DNA from 3 places in the Exiguobacterium sp. H66 genome. Region 2 is predicted to be linked to each of the others. Evidence: riboswitches for the same ligand, from Rfam matches in the RefSeq annotation. Region 2 holds a riboswitch; each other region holds the start of a gene.
The links. Region 2 has a riboswitch for S-adenosylmethionine ahead of msrA (peptide-methionine (S)-S-oxide reductase MsrA). Riboswitches for the same ligand answer to the same signal wherever they lie in the genome.

Region 1 (6,305 bases), on a different contig from region 2:
TCCCCACGATTCCTAATATTCCTATAAGTGCTTGCGGCATAATAAACGGTCCTCCTGTTTCTGATTTCTAGTTCCATTTAAACATAGTTCGACTCGAAGACGTTACGAAAAGTTTCGCGCAGGCGACAGACTCACGTTATACTGAAGAAAATCACGTACGAACAACAAAAGGAGGAGTTCTTTTTGAAAACCTTTAAATTGTGTACATTACGTATTCTCATGGATGAATCAGGGCGAGATACGACAATCCCCGTTCAGATTAAAGATGGGCTGACGGTGAGTACCGACCAAACCGCCCAGTGGGTCGCTGAAATCGTCGTCACCGACACCGATCAACCGATTTTGAAAGAACTGTTCGAGAAAAAGCTGCGCGCTTTGATTGAAATCACGATTTCACGGCCGGACAATGACCCCGCCGCCATGATCGTCACCCCTTATGAAAGTACGCAATTGAGCGAAGGCGTCTCTTACCTCTTTACCGGTAAGATGGTCATGATGAAAAATGATTTATCCGAATCGATTTTGCGTGAAGTCGTCGAAGACAACTTTACTGGCGAAGAGCTGATTCAAGAATATAAAGACCGACGCTCTAAACGTGGTGCTCATATCACGAGCATCGCGAAAGAAACGTTTAAACAGTACTTACAAGAACATCCGGCACCCGTCGAAGGATGATGTTCAAATTGTGATATGGTCCGCTACATTAATCCGCTCAATCTCATAACGGTCGGAAAAACGAATGTAATTCGCACATGCATTTTTTAACGGCGTCCGGTAACTGAATGTCTCATCAATCGAGGAGAGTGCCGCTTTAATCGTATGCGAATGGCAGACGACTAAGAGGCGTTTTCCTCGATATTTTTCTGTCAGTTCTTCAACCGCGCTGAAGACACGCTGTTGAATTTCCGCTTCCGTTTCAAGCCCCGGGACGCGCTCTGCATCATTTGCCTGCACTGCTTCGTAAATTCCGGCGATCGGTTCACCGGAAGCCGTTCCAAATTCGCGCTCGACAAGCCGTTCATCCGTTTCCGTCAAGCTTAGACCGATCGATTGACCAATGATTTCAGCAGTTTCGACAGCTCGCGATAGCGGACTTGAAATCAAGACGTCCCACTGTTCTTCTGCCAGGTAGGCAGCACTGAGAGCCGCCTGTTTTCTACCGGTCTCGTTAAGCGGTATATCTTCACGTCCTTGAATCCGCTCGTTTAAGTTCCAGTCCGTTTGACCGTGTCGTACTAAACAAATTTCCGTCATATTGCAGTCTCCTTCTAAAGAAATATGACTGATTGTATCATGTTTCCTAATGAAGCGCCTCTCGTTTCGGTAAGACAAGCACTTGACAACTGAAGGCTTCGATTCGTTCGAGCAAACGTTCAATTTTGAGTGGATTTTCAGTTTGGGCAAAGCTCGCCAGCGAATGTGTACCATTCGGGAAAGAGAATAATCGAACATCCGCCCCGACATCCGCCCCCTTCTCAACAAAGTGGAGTGCTTGAGCAAACGGGACAATCGGATCCTTTTTTCCGTGCAGCAACATGATCGGCGGCGAGTCGGAACTTAAATGTGTCGCCGGGGAGACACGCATCATCAACTGTCGCCATTCTTCACGTCCACCCCCATAAAACTTGATATGGGCAATCCAGGTTTGAATGAATTTAAATAACAGAAAATTCGTCGGCGGATACAAGGCGATGACTCCACTGATTAAAGGAAGATGCGCCTCCGCCTGTTCGCCGATAAATTCAGTCGGGGCAAGCGCCGTCGTCAACATTAGGGCTCCACCTGCTGAATCACCCCATAAAAGCATGCGACCGCGCGCGATACGTAACTCATCCGCTTGTTGATTTAAAAAACATAAGGCATCTCGAACATCTTCAAGGTTGTCCGGAAAATAGCTGCCATCCTCAAATAAACGATAGTCGATGCTGCAAACGGCAATCCCGAGTTCTAAAAACCGGTCGATGATTGGAGCAAAACTAAACACATCATCACGGTTTCCACGAACGAATGCGCCGCCATGAGCATAAATCGCGACCGGAAACGGCCCTTCTCCCGGCGGATAATAGATATCTAACGTCAAGTCCTGCTGATTGACCGTCTTGTATAAAAGATTTCGTGGTGCTAATTGCTTTTCGGTAAGCGGCAAGACCGGCTCCGTCCATCTGAGTAAGGCTCCATAATTATTCCAAATGCTCGCACCAGCAGCAGCCGTCGTCAAAATAGCGGCGCCACCCATCAACCATGCTGTTTCACGTTTCACCTCATCACCTCCAAGGCTCATTCCGATTTCACTTCTATTCTTCTCTTACCCGATTTATTTTGAACTAGAACTTCACAACATTCCGACTTGACGCTTTAATTTCCGTCGGATATAGTTAGAAAGTCCAAATCGGAACAATTACGTTTTAATTATCTTGGAGGGTTCACATATGAAAAAAATCATTCCAGCGTTAACCATCGCGACAGTAACTGCCAGTCTGCTCGCCGCATGCGGCTCATCGACTTCAAATTCAGAAGAAGACGGTAAATTGCAAATTTATACGTCGACATTCGCGACTGCGGCAATTGCAAAAGAAATCGGCGGCACAGACGTCCAGGTCGAATTAATCGTTCCCCCTGGCGCCGACCCGCATTCGTATGAGCCGACTCCGAAGCAATTGACGACGATTGCGAAAGGCGATCTATTTTTACTTACCGGCACAACCCTTGAGCCGTACTCTGAAAAGATTAAGGAAAGTTTAGCCGGTAATTCCATTCGTTTTGTCGAGACAAGTAAAAATATCGACTTACTCGAGGCTTCCGCTTCGCTTCATACGCACGAAGAAGACGCACACGATGACCATGATGATCACGAGGCTGAAGAAGAGTCGCACGATCATGGACAATACGATCCGCATGTTTGGCTCGACCCGAACAACGCCAAGAAAATGGCTGACTCGATTACGACCGCGTTAGCAAAGGAAGCACCTGACCGGAAGGAAACGTTTGATAAAAACCTCGCACTCTTTAACAAACAAGCAGATGAACTCGACCAAAATTTACAAAAAGCTGTTGACTCCGGTTCGAAAAAGGAGCTTCTCGTCACGCATGCCGCATACGGGTACTTGGCGGAACGTTACGGTTTCACGCAACTGCCGATTGCCGGTATCTCGCCGTCTGACGAACCGTCCCAAAAACAGCTGGCTGCCATCGTCAAGGAAGCAGAGATGCATGACTTAAACTATATCGCCTTCGAAGAGACGGTGTCGCCAAAGGTCGCCCGTGTCATCCAAAAAGAAATCGGTGCCGAATCGATTACGATTCATAACCTCGAGTCCGTCGCAAAAGATCAACAAGATAAATCGTACTTTGATTTGATGAACGAAAACGTGACGACGCTCAAACAAGCACTGCAGTAAGGTACAGTTGACAAGCATTAAAAGATACGTTAGGGTAATAAACGTGTTTTAAACAACGACTAAACAACTAAATGACTTCTTTTTATCGCGAGAAACGGAGGGACTGGCCCAATGATGTTTCGGCAGCGGACGATTGATTCGTACTGTGCCAAATCCAGCAAGCTATGGCTTGAGAGATAAGAAGAGCGTCTTTTTCAGTAAAGACCTCCTTCTTTCTTGCGAAGGGGTCTTTTTTTGTATGCTGAAGAAATGGAGTGATTCACATGAACGAAACGGTTACGCCGAACAAATGGGCGTTGTTGCCCTTGTTCGTTTTCCTTGTATTATTCATCGGTGCAGGAATCTTCTATAACGACTTTTACAAATTCCCAATTTTAATTGCAGCTTTAATCGCCTTGATTTTTGCTGCTGCGACATCTAAGGGAGACATCAACCAGACCGTCGAGCGGATTGCCCGCGGTGCCGGAAATCCGGACATCATGATCATGGTCTTCATCTTTTTACTCGCCGGCACATTTTCTGGAACAGCGAATGCAATCGGAGCCATTGATGCGACCGTCAACGCTGCACTCAGTTTCCTACCCCAGTCTCTTTTAATGAGTGGATTGTTCATCATTGCCGCTTTCATCTCGATGGCGATGGGAACTTCGACCGGCACAATCGCTGCCCTTGCACCGATCGCACTCGGGATTCATGACGCGACGGGCGTCAATGTCGCACTCGCCGCTGCTGCCGTCGTCGGTGGAGCAATGTTCGGTGATAACTTATCGTTTATCTCAGATACGACAATCGCCGCTGTCCGGACACAAAAAACGAACATGCGTGATAAATTCAGAACGAACTTTTTAATCGTCTTGCCTGCTGCCGTCATCACTGTCATCTTACTCGCTTTCGTGTCAGGTTCCGGAGATGTCGTCGAAGCGAAAGCATTTGAATTTTATAAGCTGATTCCGTATCTTTCCGTCATCGTGCTCGCCCTCTTTGGTGTCAACGTCATTCTCGTCTTACTCGGCGGGACGTTATTGACAGGCATCATCGGAATGATCGACGGTAGTTTCGGAGTAAGTGGGTTTGTCCTCGCGATGTCTGACGGATTGATGGGGATGGCAGAAATCTCAATCTTGACGTTGCTGATGGGTGGACTCGTCAGCCTGATCACCTATAACGGTGGAATTGCTTATCTCAAAGAAACGCTGACACGAAAGATTTCGAAACGCCGGGGAGCTGAGTTCAGTATGGCTGCCCTCGTCAGTGCAACGAATCTCGCAACAGCAAATAATACGATTTCGATTCTTGTCGCCGGTCCGCTCGCTGCTGAAATCGCGGATACGTATGACATCGACCGGAAAAAGTCAGCCAGTATCCTCGACCTCTTTTCCTGTGGTGTTCAAGGAATCATCCCGTACGGAGCGCAACTTTTGATTGCCGCTGAATTGACGAAAACGGCGTCACCCGAACTGATTCCTTATTTGTTCTATCCATTTTTACTGTTCGTTTGTGGATCACTGGCAATCTTCTTCGGCTTCCCACGCCGGAAGAGCGATGCCGCACAGAAAAACAACATGTCGTAAAACAAACAACCCCCGTCGCTTCGTCTGCGACGGGGGGTTCACTTTATTTCTGTTTTTCTTGACGATTCAAAATGAAATAGGCAATCGCCGGAAGCGGAAATTGAACGAGTCCTGCTCCACCCCATACCCACGGATTGCGTCCTGTCTTGCGGGCACCAAGGAAGAGGAACGTGGCTTGAGCACCTAATAGTGCTGCGATGCTTGTCCAGACTCCTTTTGGTACTTTTTTAATCGATTTCACCATGATATTACACCTCTCTTCGTTTATGCATCAGTAGACTTTCTTCTCTTTCCCAGTCTATATTCCCTGCTTATGAGCATCAAAACAGATGTTCCGCTAAGTTCATGCTAAACTGAACAGGCAAATCCATATTCTAGTTTCATTGAAGGAGGAGTATATACATGCAATACGCAAAACTTTCAAATGGTATCACGATTCCACAGATCGGGTTCGGTGTCTGGCAAGTCGATGAAGAGACGGAAGCACCGGCTGCCGTCGCAGAAGCACTTCGCGTCGGTTACCGTCATATCGATACGGCTGCCGTCTACAAAAACGAACGTGGTGTCGCAAAAGGAATCAAAGAAAGCGGCGTGAAACGTGAAGAACTCTTCTTGACGTCTAAAGTTTGGAACGATGACATTCGTGCCGGACGGACGAAAGAGGCTTTCGCTGAGTCACTTGAGCGACTAGAAACAGATTATCTCGATCTTTATCTCATTCACTGGCCTGTCGAAGGTTATGTCGAAGCATGGAAAGCCATGGTCGAGCTGTACGAAGCAGGTAAAATTAAAGCAATTGGTGTTTCGAACTTTAAAGAACATCATCTCGATACGCTTGCTGAAGAAGGACTCATGACGCCGATGATTAACCAAGTCGAGCTTCACCCACAACTTCCACAGCATGAATTGCATGAATACTTGCAGGATCACAGCATTCAAGTCGAAGCATGGAGCCCACTCATGCAAGGTAAGTTCCTTGAAATCAATGATTTCAAAGAGATTGCTGAAAAACATGGTAAGAGCCCATCACAAGTCGTTCTACGTTGGCACCTCGATAACGGAATCGTTGCGCTTCCGAAATCAGTCACACCAGAACGGATTGCTGAAAACTTCGATGTGTTTGATTTCCAACTCGATGCAGACGACCTCGAAAAAATTGACCGTCTCGCGACAGAAGTCCGCCTCGGACCGGACCCTGACGAAATTGACTTTTAATCCATTGACCGATACACGAAAGACTGCTGACGGGACCTATCCCGTAGCAGTCTTTTTTTAAGCGTAATAAATAAGAATCGTCTCTTCTGTCGTTTCAGCCTTGCTGAAGTATGCGCGTAAA
Region 2 (6,305 bases):
TATTCCGACCGTATCTGAATTATTCGAGCGGATGCAACAGGAAGCGTATACGCAAATTGAACGGGTGCGGGCGGATTATATGTAATCGAGAAGTGAGGCGGATTGTTCCTGAGAAGACGAACAATCCGTCTTCGGACTGTAGACAACGTGCGATCGGGAGATTAAGCGTCGTTATTCGTTGCTTTCCCCGTAGGAGTCAACGAAACGTGACGCTTTTTAGGTAATACCGCTTTAAAGACGAGGCGAGATGGGGGAGCGCGAACGGGTTGCATCTCGATATCGCATGTTTACGCTTCTTAATCGTTTGTCTACACGCTGAAGACGGGCAATGCGTCTTTTTTTATACAATTTTTTAAAATGGGACATTTGTCCTTTTCAGACGAGGTGAAAATAGTGTCTACTCATAACAGAAGAAACAAAAGGAGGTGCCTTAAAGTGCAGGGAGTTATATTCGCATTAATGAGTGGACTATTCATTGCGTTGCAGGGGATTTTTAATGCCCGTTTAGGAGATGCCATTGGTCCGTGGTTTTCGGTGACGATCGTTCATTTCGTCGGATTGATGGGGTGCTTAGCGATTTATAGTGTGGTTCGTGACCGGAAAATCGGCGGTTTTCGACAGCTTCCGCTCCTCTATGCCAGTGGCGGATTGCTTGGCGTACTCGTCGTCGTGACCGAACTGACGTCGATTCAGTTACTCGGCATGACGTGGGCGATGTGTTTGTTGCTCGTCGCACAAATTTTATGTGCATTCGTGATTGATTTGAACGGCTGGTTTGGTGTCATCAAAAAAAGGAGTAACCGGGGACAGTGGATCGGGATCAGTTTGATGCTTGCCGGAGTTGCGATTTTTTCACTGTCCTAAAGGGAGGATCTATGCAGACGATTGAGACCTATTTAAAACAGTACGACTTAGCGGATATTTTTACGGAGACCAGTAAATCTTATTTACGCATCGAAACGTTTTCGGAAGGGGACCTGTTATGTGTGACGGGTGAACCGATTGACCGGATGTATTTCATCGTCGAAGGAAAAATTAAAATCTCTGCAGCATCGGCTGAAGGGAAACAACGGATTTTACGCTTCAAAAAGGCGATGACGGTGATTGGTGATGCGGAATATATCAATCAACGGGAAGTCTTGAATACCATCGAGGTGATTACAGACGTCGTGGCACTCAGTATTCCGTATGCCATCTTACGTGAGCACAATACGACGAACACCTTTTTACAATTTTTACTGCGGGTCATTACGACCAAGTGGTACGCCGACTCGAAATCAGCATCATTTCATGTCCTCTATTCGGTCGAAGAACGATTTGCCGGATATCTGTTATCGATTACCTCGGACGTTTCCGACAGTCTGTTTTATCAAGAGATGCGAACGTCGAATCTCCATGACGTCGCCGATTGGCTCGGGACGAGTTACCGTCATTTAAACCGTATCATCTCAACACTTTGTGAAGAAGAAATCTTAGCGAGACGACGCGGGAAAATCATTATTTTAGATGTAGAGCGGATTAAAGAAAAAGCGAACGGAAATAGTTACGAATAAGGAGGGGCTAGTGTGGGACTAGGTATGTTTTGTGCGATTACGGCAGGAATGATGATTAGTTTACAGACGGTATTGAATGCACGGATGAGTCATGCGTTCGGGGCATGGGCGACGACGACCCTCGTCTTTTTTGTCGGGTTCATCGGTTCACTGTTTGCGTTAGTCGTATTTCGGGGTGGCACATTCTCGAACATTCAAACGGTCGAACCGCTTTATTTATTCGGTGGTCTGGTCGGTGTCGGTGTCGTATTTTGTGTGATGCGCGGGATTCAGTTGCTCGGTCCATCGATTGCGATTTCGGTCGTCTTGATTTCGCAACTCAGTTTTGCATTATGTGTCGACTTGTTCGGTTGGTTCGGTTTACCGGAACTTGAGCTTTCGCTCGGACAAGTCGCTGGATTGCTTGTGATGTTAGCCGGTATTTTTGTGTTGAAACGGTATCAAGTCGTAGAAATCGAATCTTCGGATGATTTGTCGAAAAAGGTATCGTAATGGTTGAATGGGGCGTGTGAAGATGCTAAAGCGAAGAGATGGAAAACGTGAGGATTGGAAGCGAATCACCAAGAGAGCGTACGCACAGTCATTAATCGAGACAGAAGAGTTTAAAGGGCATGTAACATTATTGCATGCCATTCAAGTATCGCATCCCTTGAACGTTCATTATGAAAAGGAACATGTCTGTATTTTGGATGATGGTTACATGTGGCTTCAGCAGTTCCCTTCAAATGCACACCATGCTGTCACGACGATGTTCGATGCTGATGGAAATATCGTGCAGTGGTATATCGATATTTGTTTGCAGAGTGGTTTTACTAATGGAAGTCCGTGGTGGGAGGACTTATTTTTAGACATCGTTCTGCTACCGTCTGGTGATATGTACATAATGGATACTGATGAACTGGAAGATGCTTTATCTCAAGGTGTCATTGATAAAAAACAGTATGAGTTAGCATGGGGGGAAGTTGAAACCCTCAAAGCCAAAATTAGTACGGGCGATTTTGAATTGATCAAGTTAGCGCGTCACCATAAGGATACATTAATGAATGTGATGAATAACTAGAGTCGACAGAAATCAAAACCTTTTAGGCTACCTTATCAAAAAGACAATTGAAAACTTTTGACTACATAAGCATGCAGACAAAGGAACGTGGGGGGAAGCTTCTTCCTTTTTCGTTGCTTTCCTCGGGCGAGGCGCAAGCCGTTGCTCCTTGATCCTCACGGACAACGAGCAGGGTCTTGCCAGCCTCTTGGCAGCGCGTGTTCACGCGCTTTTTCCCGTAGGAGTCAACGAAAAACGAAGCTTTCAGGGTGTACCGCAGAGAAAATCATAGAGTAGTGTTAGAGCGCAATCCGTCTCGCATCGCTTGAGAACCGCGAAAAGCAATCGGTCGCGACCCTGCAGCTTTGCTGTAGCGGCGCGGAAGATTGCCGCTTTGAAGACGAGGCGAGACAGGGGAGCGCGAACGGATTGCCTCTTGTTATAGCATATTCACTCTTCATAAGAGTGTATCTACAAACGAAAAGCCCGCACGAAGCGGGCTTTTTTTAGTTTAGACAGATACTTCTTCTTTCCAAGCCACATCGATGAATTCATCGCGACCGGATGCTTTCCGGTCTTTTTTGTAGTGCTCCGGATTCTTTTTGTGGAAGTTTTGATGATAGTCTTCTGCTGGGTAGAAGGCTTGTGCCGCTTCGATTCGTGTGACGATCGGTTGCTTAAAGCGATTGCTCGCAGCAAGCGCGTCACGTGAAGCAATCGCAGCAAGGCGCTGTTCTTCCGTATGATAAAAGATGGCAGGTGCGTATTGTGTCCCACGGTCCTGGAACTGTCCGCCGGCGTCAGTCGGATCCGTTTGCGGCCAGTAAAGTTCGAGTAACCGCTCGTATGAGAATAACGCCGGATCAAATGTAATCTCGACGACCTCCGAATGACCGGTCGTGCCTGTTTTTATTTGTTCGTATGTCGGATTTTCGATTTGTCCTCCTGTATAACCGGAAACAATTCCGTGAATACCGGGCAGTTCTTCGAATGGTGTCACCATGCACCAGAAACAGCCTCCTGCGAATGTTGCTTTTTCCATCTATATCTCGTCCTTTCCGCTGGCGGTAGTCGCCCTATAATCATTCGTGCTCTGACAGCGAGAAAACGAAAACGACTCCTTTGCTTGGTTGCAAAAGGAGTCGTCGCTTTTTATCAACCAAAGCTTGCGCTTTGCTGGTCGTAGCACCTTGCCACTGAAGGCAGGTTGCTGGGACGTCATCGATCCAGATCTCTCAGTCCACTCTTGATAAGTGTTATATGAAGTTGATTAAATTCGTTATCATTGATGTGATAATAGCATCTCTAAAACGACAAAGTCAATCCTTAAGATTCTAAAGCATGAAGGACGGTTGCACCTAAGGCTTTTGCGCCGATGAGCAATGCCTGTTCATCGATTTCATATTTCGGGTGATGTTGCGGATAAATCGTACTCCCATCCGTTTTGGCGGACCCCGTAAAGAAGTAGCTTCCTGGGATACGCTCTAAATAATAGGCGAAATCATCGGCTGCCATCATCGGTTTGAGTTCTTTGACAGATGCCTCACCTAAGAAAGCCGTCGCTTCTTTAACGAGATTTGTTTCTACCGGATGATTCCAAAGGGAAGGATAACCCGTCGTAAAGTCGATGGAATAGCTCGCACCGATTCCGGCACACGTCGTCCGGGCAACCAAATCGACCTGCTGTCGTAACTGGTGACGCAGCGCTTCGTCAAATGTTCGAATTTCTCCGACAATCCGTGCCTCACCAGTAACGATGTTCGGAGCCGTTCCGGCGTGGAATGAACCGATTGCGATGATGGCAGGTGAAAACGGATCAACGCGCCGACTGACGAGGTGTTGGAGATTACAGACGAGTTGTGCCCCGGCGACGAGTGCATCTTGTGTTTTATGAGGGGCTTGCGCATGACCACCCTGTCCGTGGACGACGATTTCGAATTCATCGATGGCGCACAGCGTATGTCCTGCGTGATAGCCAATTGTTCCGACAGGTAAGTCATTTTCGAGATGCGTACCGAAAATTGCATCGACCCCGTCAAGACAGCCGTCTTCAATCATTTGAATGGCACCACCCGGGAAGACTTCTTCCCCGTGTTGATGAATGAATACGATTGTTCCGTGAAGGTCTTCTTGCAGTGCTGTAAAGGCCGAGGCAAGACCGAGTGCAATCGCCGTATGTCCGTCATGTCCACACGCATGCATGACACCCGGATGAATCGAACGGAAGGCGAGATCCGTTTCCTCCTGCAGTGGCAGGGCATCGAAATCGGCCCGAATGGCGATGGTCTTTCCAGGATGTTTTCCTTTGAGGGTCGCGACGATCCCGCTACCACCGACGTTCCTGCGGTAAGGGAGACCAAGCTCATCATAAAATGAGGCGATGGCGTTTGGTGTCCGCACTTCTTGAAAAGAGAGTTCCGGGTGACGGTGCAGATCACGACGTCTTTCAATGATTTGTTGTTCGAGTTGATCGAGTTGAGTGAAGAGTTGCTGTTGCATCATAATCATCCTTTCAGGTTTTTGAGGTATGACTTTCTATAAAACGGGTACAGATAGGAGTAATGAATGATGAGGAGGAAAACAAGTCATGGGAGAAATTATTGTCAACGCGGTCATCACAGTCAAAGCAGGTTTAGCCGATCAAGTCTTTCCGATTTTAAGTACGGTCTACAAAGCTTCACAAAACGAGCCGGGGTGCTTGCGTTATAGCTTACATCAATCGATTGAAGATGAACATCAGTTCATGCTGTATGAAGTCTATCAAGATGAAGAAGCGTTAGAAGCGCATATTGCGTCAGACCACTATAAAGCGTATCGCGAGCAAATCGAATTGTACTTAATCGATCGCCAAGTTACGAAATATGCGGAAATGACATTTTAATGTTAGCTAAAAGAAGCGGACCTCCCGGGTTAGGGAAGGTCCGTTTTTTTAATCATTACATTGATTTGAAACCGAGGAAGTGCTCACGCCAGTGCGGCTCGTAAATTGAACTGATTTGCAGTTGTGATCCTCCGGCATGAATGAAGTGTTTACTATCTAACATGATCCCGATATGCGAGGGGCCATCCGTATACGTGTTTTCGAAGAAGACGATATCCGAGCGTTTTCCGGAACTGATACTTGTGCGTTGATTTGTAAAGAACGCTCCGTACCAGTAACCGCGGACATTCGTCCGTCCGCCGTATTTTCCGGCTTGGTTCGTCGCATAATGAATCAATCCGGAACAATCGAATCCACCATTCGCCACGTTTTGTGATCCCCATGTGTACGGAGTACCGATATGAGCAACAGCAGCTTGAATCAACTTTTCGCCACGTGAATTATTTTTCTTGTCAACTTTTGTTTCGCTCGTCACTGTAAGGGCCGTCACCGGGATGTAGACGGGCGTCCAGCCGGACTGAATGACATAGAAATTACCGACGCGGTAACGCGGATACACACGCTTGCCTTTTTCGACCAACCCGGCACTTTTTGGACTGGCAGGTGTGTCATAAAATGAAGTCGTTGCTTTGACCGTATAGACTTTTGAACGATTGATGGCTTGCTCGTTATACCGCATATCCGGTTTGCTCGTTCCGATATAAGGATTGAGGACGTAACCCGTTTGACCATTCGGTAGACGAACTTGCCAAAAGTCATCATCAATCGATTTTAACCCGATCAATTTCGTTCCTTTGCTTAAGTGACTCGCCGGACGACTGTAGGCGACGTC
Region 3 (6,305 bases), on a different contig from region 2:
TTCAATTGGCCTTGGATGATTTCGTGACGGATTTATTACGAAATCATGGTCCAGAGTTGTTTGATTTAATTGATTTAATAAAAATTGATATCGAAGCAATCAACCCACGTGAACAAAGTGCGATTTTACATATCGTTAAACGAAACTATCCGCATATCCGTTTGTTGGCAGAGCGTGTCGAAACGCATGAAGATCATCTGCGTAGCTTGAGCATGGGGTATGACTGGTTCCAAGGCTACTTTTATGCAAAACCGATGCTGATGAAAGGGAAGGCTGTTCCGCCACAATTGCCTGTATTGTTAAAGATGTTGAAGTGGCTCGAATCAGATGAGTATTATGATCAAGTCGTTGATGAAATCGAAGGAAATCCATACATTAGTGTGCAAGTCCTTCAGCTTATCAATTCTCCCGGGATTGGTCTTCGAAATACCGTCGAATCCGTTCGTCAAGCGATTTCACTGCTCGGGTTTTCACAACTTAAAAGTTGGATTTCGTTAATCGTTTTACGAGAGATGCGACTTGCGAGTCCGTACAAGTGGTCAGACGAGTTGTTACGTTCTTCACTGCATTGTGCCAAGCTATGCGAGTTATTTGCACTTGAAACAAAGACGTTACGTCCGGAAAGTGCCTACATGATTGGCTTACTCTCGCATATCGATGCATTACTGTCAGTCGATATTGATGAAATCATTGATCAATTACCAATCGAGTCGACGTTGAAAATCGTGTTACAAGGAAAAGATCACCCGTTTCGTGATTGTTTATTGCTCGCGATTAGTGCCGACCGTGGTGAATTTGAACAGTTTGAAAAACTAACCCATCGTTTTGGTATTTCAAAACAGCGTGCCTATGCACTATTAAAAGAGAGTCAAGATTGGTTGACTAAAAAAGAACTTCATCTGCAACCGGATGAAGAAGATTCAATCGTCTGATGGACGTTAAAAGGCACCAGCTCACTGAACATACAGTGTCTGGTGCCTTTTAATTATCTTAATTTAATTAAACACGTGGCCCTGCTGATTTGATTTCAGTAGTTGCACTGTCGAACCGTGTGAAATTTTGTTTGAATTTAGTTGCCAAAGCCCGTGCTTGTTGTTCATACGCATCAGCATCCGACCAAACTTTGACAGGATTGAGCAAGTCGCTTGGGACACCAGGGACTTCGAGCGGCATGTGTAGCCCGAAAATCGGATGCTCTTCCGTCGGGATATCAGCGAGCGTGCCGTTGACAGCTGCATTGACCATCGTCCGTGTATAGGAAAGCTTCATCCGACTTCCCGTCCCATATGCGCCACCCGTCCAGCCTGTATTGACGAGGTAGACCGTGACACCGTGCCGGTCGATGAGCTCACCGAGCATCGTTGCATATTTTTCAGGAATGAGCGGTAAGAAAGGCGAACCGAAGCATGTCGAGAATGTCGCTTCCGGTTCTGTTACGCCACGCTCTGTCCCGGCTAACTTCGATGTATACCCGGATAAGAAGTGATACATCGCTTGCTCCTTCGTCAACTTACTGATTGGCGGCAGGACGCCGTAAGCATCAGCTGTTAAAAAGACAATCGTTTTCGGATGTCCGGCGCGTGATGGTACTGCAATATTATCAATCGCTGTAATCGGATAAGCGGCCCGTGTGTTTTCCGTTTTCGACGTATCATCATAGTCAGGAATTCGTGCATCATCGAGGACGACGTTTTCGAGGACAGTGCCAAAACGAATCGCATCAAAGATTTGTGGTTCTTTTTCGCGCGATAGGTTGACCGTTTTTGCGTAACAGCCACCTTCGATATTGAAGACGCCGTCGTTGGACCACCCGTGCTCATCGTCACCAATCAATTGACGACTGTCGTCAGCAGACAGTGTGGTCTTACCAGTACCGGATAATCCGAAGAATAAAGCGACGTCACCCTCATGACCGACGTTAGCCGAGCAATGCATCGATAAGACGTCTCGTTGAGGTAAAAGGTAGTTCATGACAGAGAAAATCGATTTTTTGATTTCGCCCGCATATTCCGTTCCACCGATTAAGACAATCCGATGTTCGAATGACATGGCGATGAACGTTTCGGAATTCGTTCCATCGACTTTCGGATCTGCTTTGAAGTGAGGCGCATAAATAACCGTGAAAGGCTCAAAAGCAGCTTCTGTCGGATATTCACGCAAAAATAGTTGTTTTGCAAACAAATTATGCCAAGCATATTGTGTCACGATCCGAACCGGAAGGGTAAAATGAGTGTCTGCACCAGCAGCAGCTTCTGTGTAGTAGAGCTGATCTGCTTCATTCATGTAGCGAAGAACTTTTTGTAAAAGTTGCTCGAAGTTGTCTGCTTCCATCGGTTGATTGACATGGCCCCAATCGATATGTGACTCGCATGACTGATCGCGAACAATGAACTTGTCTTTAGGTGAACGACCTGTAAATTTCCCCGTTTCTACAGACAGAGCGCCATTTTCAGCAAGAACCCCTTCTTCGTTACGAATTGCATGTTCGACTAGCTCAGCAACAGATAGTTGTTTGAACACATGCTCCTTCTTGAGTAGCTCTTCGATATTCAGGACCGTCATCGGCATCCTGACCCCACCTTTCCCCTACGTTGGTTTAGCTCTGGCATTTAGTATGACACATTTATTATATATGACATACTAAAGGATGAGCAATCCTTTTTTAGCGCTGATTTCTATTTTTCTGGAAACGCTTTCAGCATTAACAGTTTAACATCTCTTCGGGAAAGTTTCGACTAGAAATTAAAACGTAGCTTGACAGAGTGGTCACAACTTTATATCATGTAATTCGTAACGGATACTCTTATTCTGAGCAGGTGGAGGGAACAAGGCCCGAAGAAACCCGGCAACCGTCCTACATTAAGAATTCTATTAATGAAGGAAAAGGTGCTCTCCTGAAGCGAAGTAAACACTTCGAACGATAAGAGGGTAAAGGAAGAACGCACAACCTTTCCCTGACCATTTTTTGGACATGGAGAGGTTTTTTTCATTTTACCGTCCCACTCAACTAGGGGAAATGAGTACACCGTCAAATTCTTTTTTGGGAGGGTCAAACATGACAAACCTTAATCGCCGGCTATTTACGTCGGAGTCAGTTACTGAAGGTCACCCGGATAAAATCTGTGACCAAATCTCGGATTCTATCTTAGATGCAATCCTCGCAGCCGATCCGAATGCTCGTGTCGCTGCTGAAACATCTGTCACGACAGGACTTGTCCTCGTCGCAGGTGAAATCACGACATCGACTTATGTCGATATCCCGAAAGTCGTTCGCGAAACAATTCGTGAGATTGGCTATACACGCGCTAAATATGGTTTCGATGCAGACACTTGTGCTGTATTGACTTCAATCGATGAGCAATCAGCAGATATCGCTCTCGGTGTTGACCAAGCGCTTGAAGCACGCGAAGGTAGCATGTCAGATGAAGAAATCGATGCAATCGGTGCAGGGGACCAAGGTCTCATGTTCGGTTATGCAACGAAAGAAACGCCTGAATTGATGCCACTTCCGATTTCACTTTCACACAAACTTGCTCGTCGTCTCGCAGAAGTCCGTAAAACTGGACAACTTGACTACCTCCGTCCGGATGGTAAGACGCAAGTAACTGTAGAATACAATGAGAATAACGAACCGGTTCGTGTCGATACAATCGTCATCTCAACACAACATGCAGAAGAAGTGACGCTTGAGCAAATCCAAGCAGACCTGAAAGAGCATGTCATCGCACCTGTGATTCCATCAGAATACATCGATGCGGAAACAAAGTTCTTCATTAACCCGACAGGCCGCTTCGTAATCGGTGGACCACAAGGTGATGCAGGATTAACTGGACGTAAAATCATCGTTGATACGTATGGTGGATATGCACGTCATGGCGGCGGCGCATTCTCTGGTAAAGATCCAACAAAAGTTGACCGTTCTGCAGCATATGCAGCACGTTACGTCGCGAAAAACCTCGTAGCTGCTGGTCTTGCAGATAAAGCAGAAGTTCAACTTGCGTACGCGATTGGTGTCGCGCACCCAGTATCGATTGCAGTTGATACGTTTGGAACAGGTAAACTTCCAGAAGCACAACTCGTCGAACTCGTTGCTGAAAACTTCGATCTTCGCCCAGCAGGGATCATCAACATGCTTGATCTCCGCCGTCCGATTTATCGTCAGACAGCAGCTTATGGTCATTTCGGTCGTACAGATATCGAATTACCATGGGAGCAAACAGATAAAGCAGCAATTCTTGAAGAACAAGCGAAACGATTCGCTTAATTTTCAGTTCAGAAGCAGACTCGCATGAGTTTGTTTCTGAACTTTTTTTGTTTGTCTCGAACTTTGCAGGGAAACGAATGATTTTTCTAGAAAAGGGTAAAAGAACATGTACCGGTAAACGGAAAAAAGGGGGAGTCCGATATGGAGATACGCGAAGCAATTCCTACTGATGCGGCACGCATTCATGATATTGCCATTACCTCTTGGATGGATACGTACGAAGAGATTTATTCGGAAAGCTCGAAAGCCCATTTCGTACAAGAGGCGTATCCGCAAGAAAAAGTCGTTCGAGCAATTCGGACGGCGGAGGAAGCGCGGGGAGAATATTTCAATGTCGCCATTATCGAGGAAGAAATCGTCGGTTTCATCCATGCGATCGATGTTGACGGCACGTGGGAAATCGTTCGCTTGTATGTACTACCGAAATATCAACAAAATGGGATTGGACGAAAGTTGATTCGTGAACTTGAACACCAAGGTGCTTCCCCGATTGAAGTCTACGTTGAATCACGAAACTATAAAGCGCGCCAGTTTCTAGTCTCTTTCGGTTTTAGAGAAGAAAGTGAAACGACTGAAGAAATTTTCGGTCAAGTGGAACCTGTGACACGCTTAAAACGTATATATGAATGAAAATCCGACTTAAGATGGTTTTTGACATCAAGATGTAAACGTTATAATACAGAGATACTTGTATGAAGAGGTGAGTTTGTGGAAGATCAAGCAACAGGGATTATCGTACTCGTCTATCCCCTTCAACTGCGAGCGACGCCGAGCGATGCATTAATTCGAGTCCTTGAAAAGGATTATGAAGTGTTACGTGTAGACGCACCGCGCCGGATATCGCTTGAGGAACATCAACAACTGCTGAAGGATGCTTTACGAGAAGCCGGAAAACGAAAGTTACCGATTCATATCATCGCCTGCAGCATGGGCGCACTCGTCGTCAACCGGCTACTGCAGGAATATGAATTGCCGATTGCGAGTTTGTCGTATATTTCGCCGTTATTTGATTGGCATAATTCAAAACAACTCGGTGGCGTCAAACAAGTATTTGCAAGTGCATTCGATCGTTTTCGACCGGATGCGCCACTCGGGATGTTGCCGTTTGGTCAAAATAGTGAGGATACGGCACGTCTCGGTGAGTTGACATATGCACAGTACCGGGAGATTGAAGAAGAAATCGTCTTACATGATGAAGAGCGGAAGAAACTACCGCGAGTCAACCTCGCTTGTTTTTATGCACCGGACGATCAATTCGCGGACGTAAAATATACGTTAGAGATTTGCCGGAAAATGGGTGGCGATCAAATCTATCTTCAACGGCTCCATGGATTTCCGCATTTCAGCTTTGAACGTCTCAATACGCGGTTCGCTGAAAAATTATTGCTTTTTTTGAAGATGGTTGAGGAATGACAAAAAAGACGCTGTCGTGCTGACAGCGTCTTTTGCTATTAATCGAGTGTTTGCTTTTTTAATTTTTTTTCGATGGCGATGATGAAAGGTGGATTGTTTTGTTGATTGAGAAAACGATACTGTAAGACGGCGTAGTCTTGCTGCGAAAGACTTTCGACATAATCGAGAACAGCATCCCGTTCACGTCTTCCTTCTACATGTCCATGATAGATGACGAGGACGATTAAACCGCCGGGTACGAGGACAGGTAACAAAGCACCTAGCGCTTCTAACGTATCTTCACCGGTCGTCGTGACGGACTTGTCACTTCCTGGTAAATAACCAAGGTTGAAAACGCCCGCTCGAATCGGACGGGCTTCATTAACGAGGCGTGCGCCAACATGAATATGACTTTCGTGGTAGAGATCGACCCACTCTTTGACGTGAGCGGTTTCTAGACGACGTTTCGTTTCTTCAATCGCTTGTTCTTGTACATCGAAGGCGATGACACGACCGTCTGGTCCGACTTGCTCCGCAAGAAACAAGGTATCGTGACCATTTCCGGCAGTCATATCGACGACACAGTCTCCTTCGTGGATGACAGATTCTAAGAGTTCTTTGGCATAAGGTAAGACGCGGGCTAGTGACA

Region 1: another riboswitch for S-adenosylmethionine. It lies ahead of KNP88_RS09135 (Na+/H+ antiporter NhaC family protein); the one in region 2 lies ahead of msrA (peptide-methionine (S)-S-oxide reductase MsrA).
Region 3: another riboswitch for S-adenosylmethionine. It lies ahead of metK (methionine adenosyltransferase); the one in region 2 lies ahead of msrA (peptide-methionine (S)-S-oxide reductase MsrA).

Annotation. Positions count from the first base shown of each region.
Region 1 is NZ_JACSMQ010000004.1:246,475-252,779, reverse strand. It holds gene KNP88_RS09160 (hypothetical protein) at 1-40, opposite strand, end outside; gene KNP88_RS09155 (YwpF family protein) at 184-675, shown strand; gene KNP88_RS09150 (histidine phosphatase family protein) at 679-1,254, opposite strand; gene KNP88_RS09145 (alpha/beta hydrolase) at 1,301-2,260, opposite strand; gene KNP88_RS09140 (metal ABC transporter solute-binding protein, Zn/Mn family) at 2,430-3,398, shown strand; SAM riboswitch class I at 3,478-3,581, shown strand; gene KNP88_RS09135 (Na+/H+ antiporter NhaC family protein) at 3,662-4,969, shown strand; gene KNP88_RS09130 (hypothetical protein) at 5,013-5,213, opposite strand; gene KNP88_RS09125 (aldo/keto reductase) at 5,372-6,184, shown strand; gene KNP88_RS09120 (hypothetical protein) at 6,242-6,305, opposite strand, start outside.
Region 2 is NZ_JACSMQ010000007.1:127,079-133,383, forward strand. It holds gene KNP88_RS12250 (NAD(P)H-dependent flavin oxidoreductase) at 1-85, shown strand, start outside; gene KNP88_RS12255 (DMT family transporter) at 436-864, shown strand; gene KNP88_RS12260 (Crp/Fnr family transcriptional regulator) at 876-1,553, shown strand; gene KNP88_RS12265 (DMT family transporter) at 1,566-2,045, shown strand; gene KNP88_RS12270 (ribonuclease FAU-1 family protein) at 2,068-2,613, shown strand; gene msrA (peptide-methionine (S)-S-oxide reductase MsrA) at 3,104-3,634, opposite strand; SAM riboswitch class I at 3,742-3,848, opposite strand; gene KNP88_RS12280 (M20 metallopeptidase family protein) at 3,919-5,091, opposite strand; gene KNP88_RS12285 (putative quinol monooxygenase) at 5,180-5,473, shown strand; gene KNP88_RS12290 (SH3 domain-containing C40 family peptidase) at 5,529-6,305, opposite strand, start outside.
Region 3 is NZ_JACSMQ010000002.1:57,388-63,692, reverse strand. It holds gene KNP88_RS03640 (EAL and HDOD domain-containing protein) at 1-932, shown strand, start outside; gene pckA (phosphoenolpyruvate carboxykinase (ATP)) at 1,000-2,568, opposite strand; SAM riboswitch class I at 2,801-2,927, shown strand; gene metK (methionine adenosyltransferase) at 3,056-4,264, shown strand; gene KNP88_RS03625 (GNAT family N-acetyltransferase) at 4,406-4,894, shown strand; gene KNP88_RS03620 (alpha/beta fold hydrolase) at 4,973-5,677, shown strand; gene mnmM (tRNA 5-(aminomethyl)-2-thiouridylate-methyltransferase MnmM) at 5,716-6,305, opposite strand, start outside.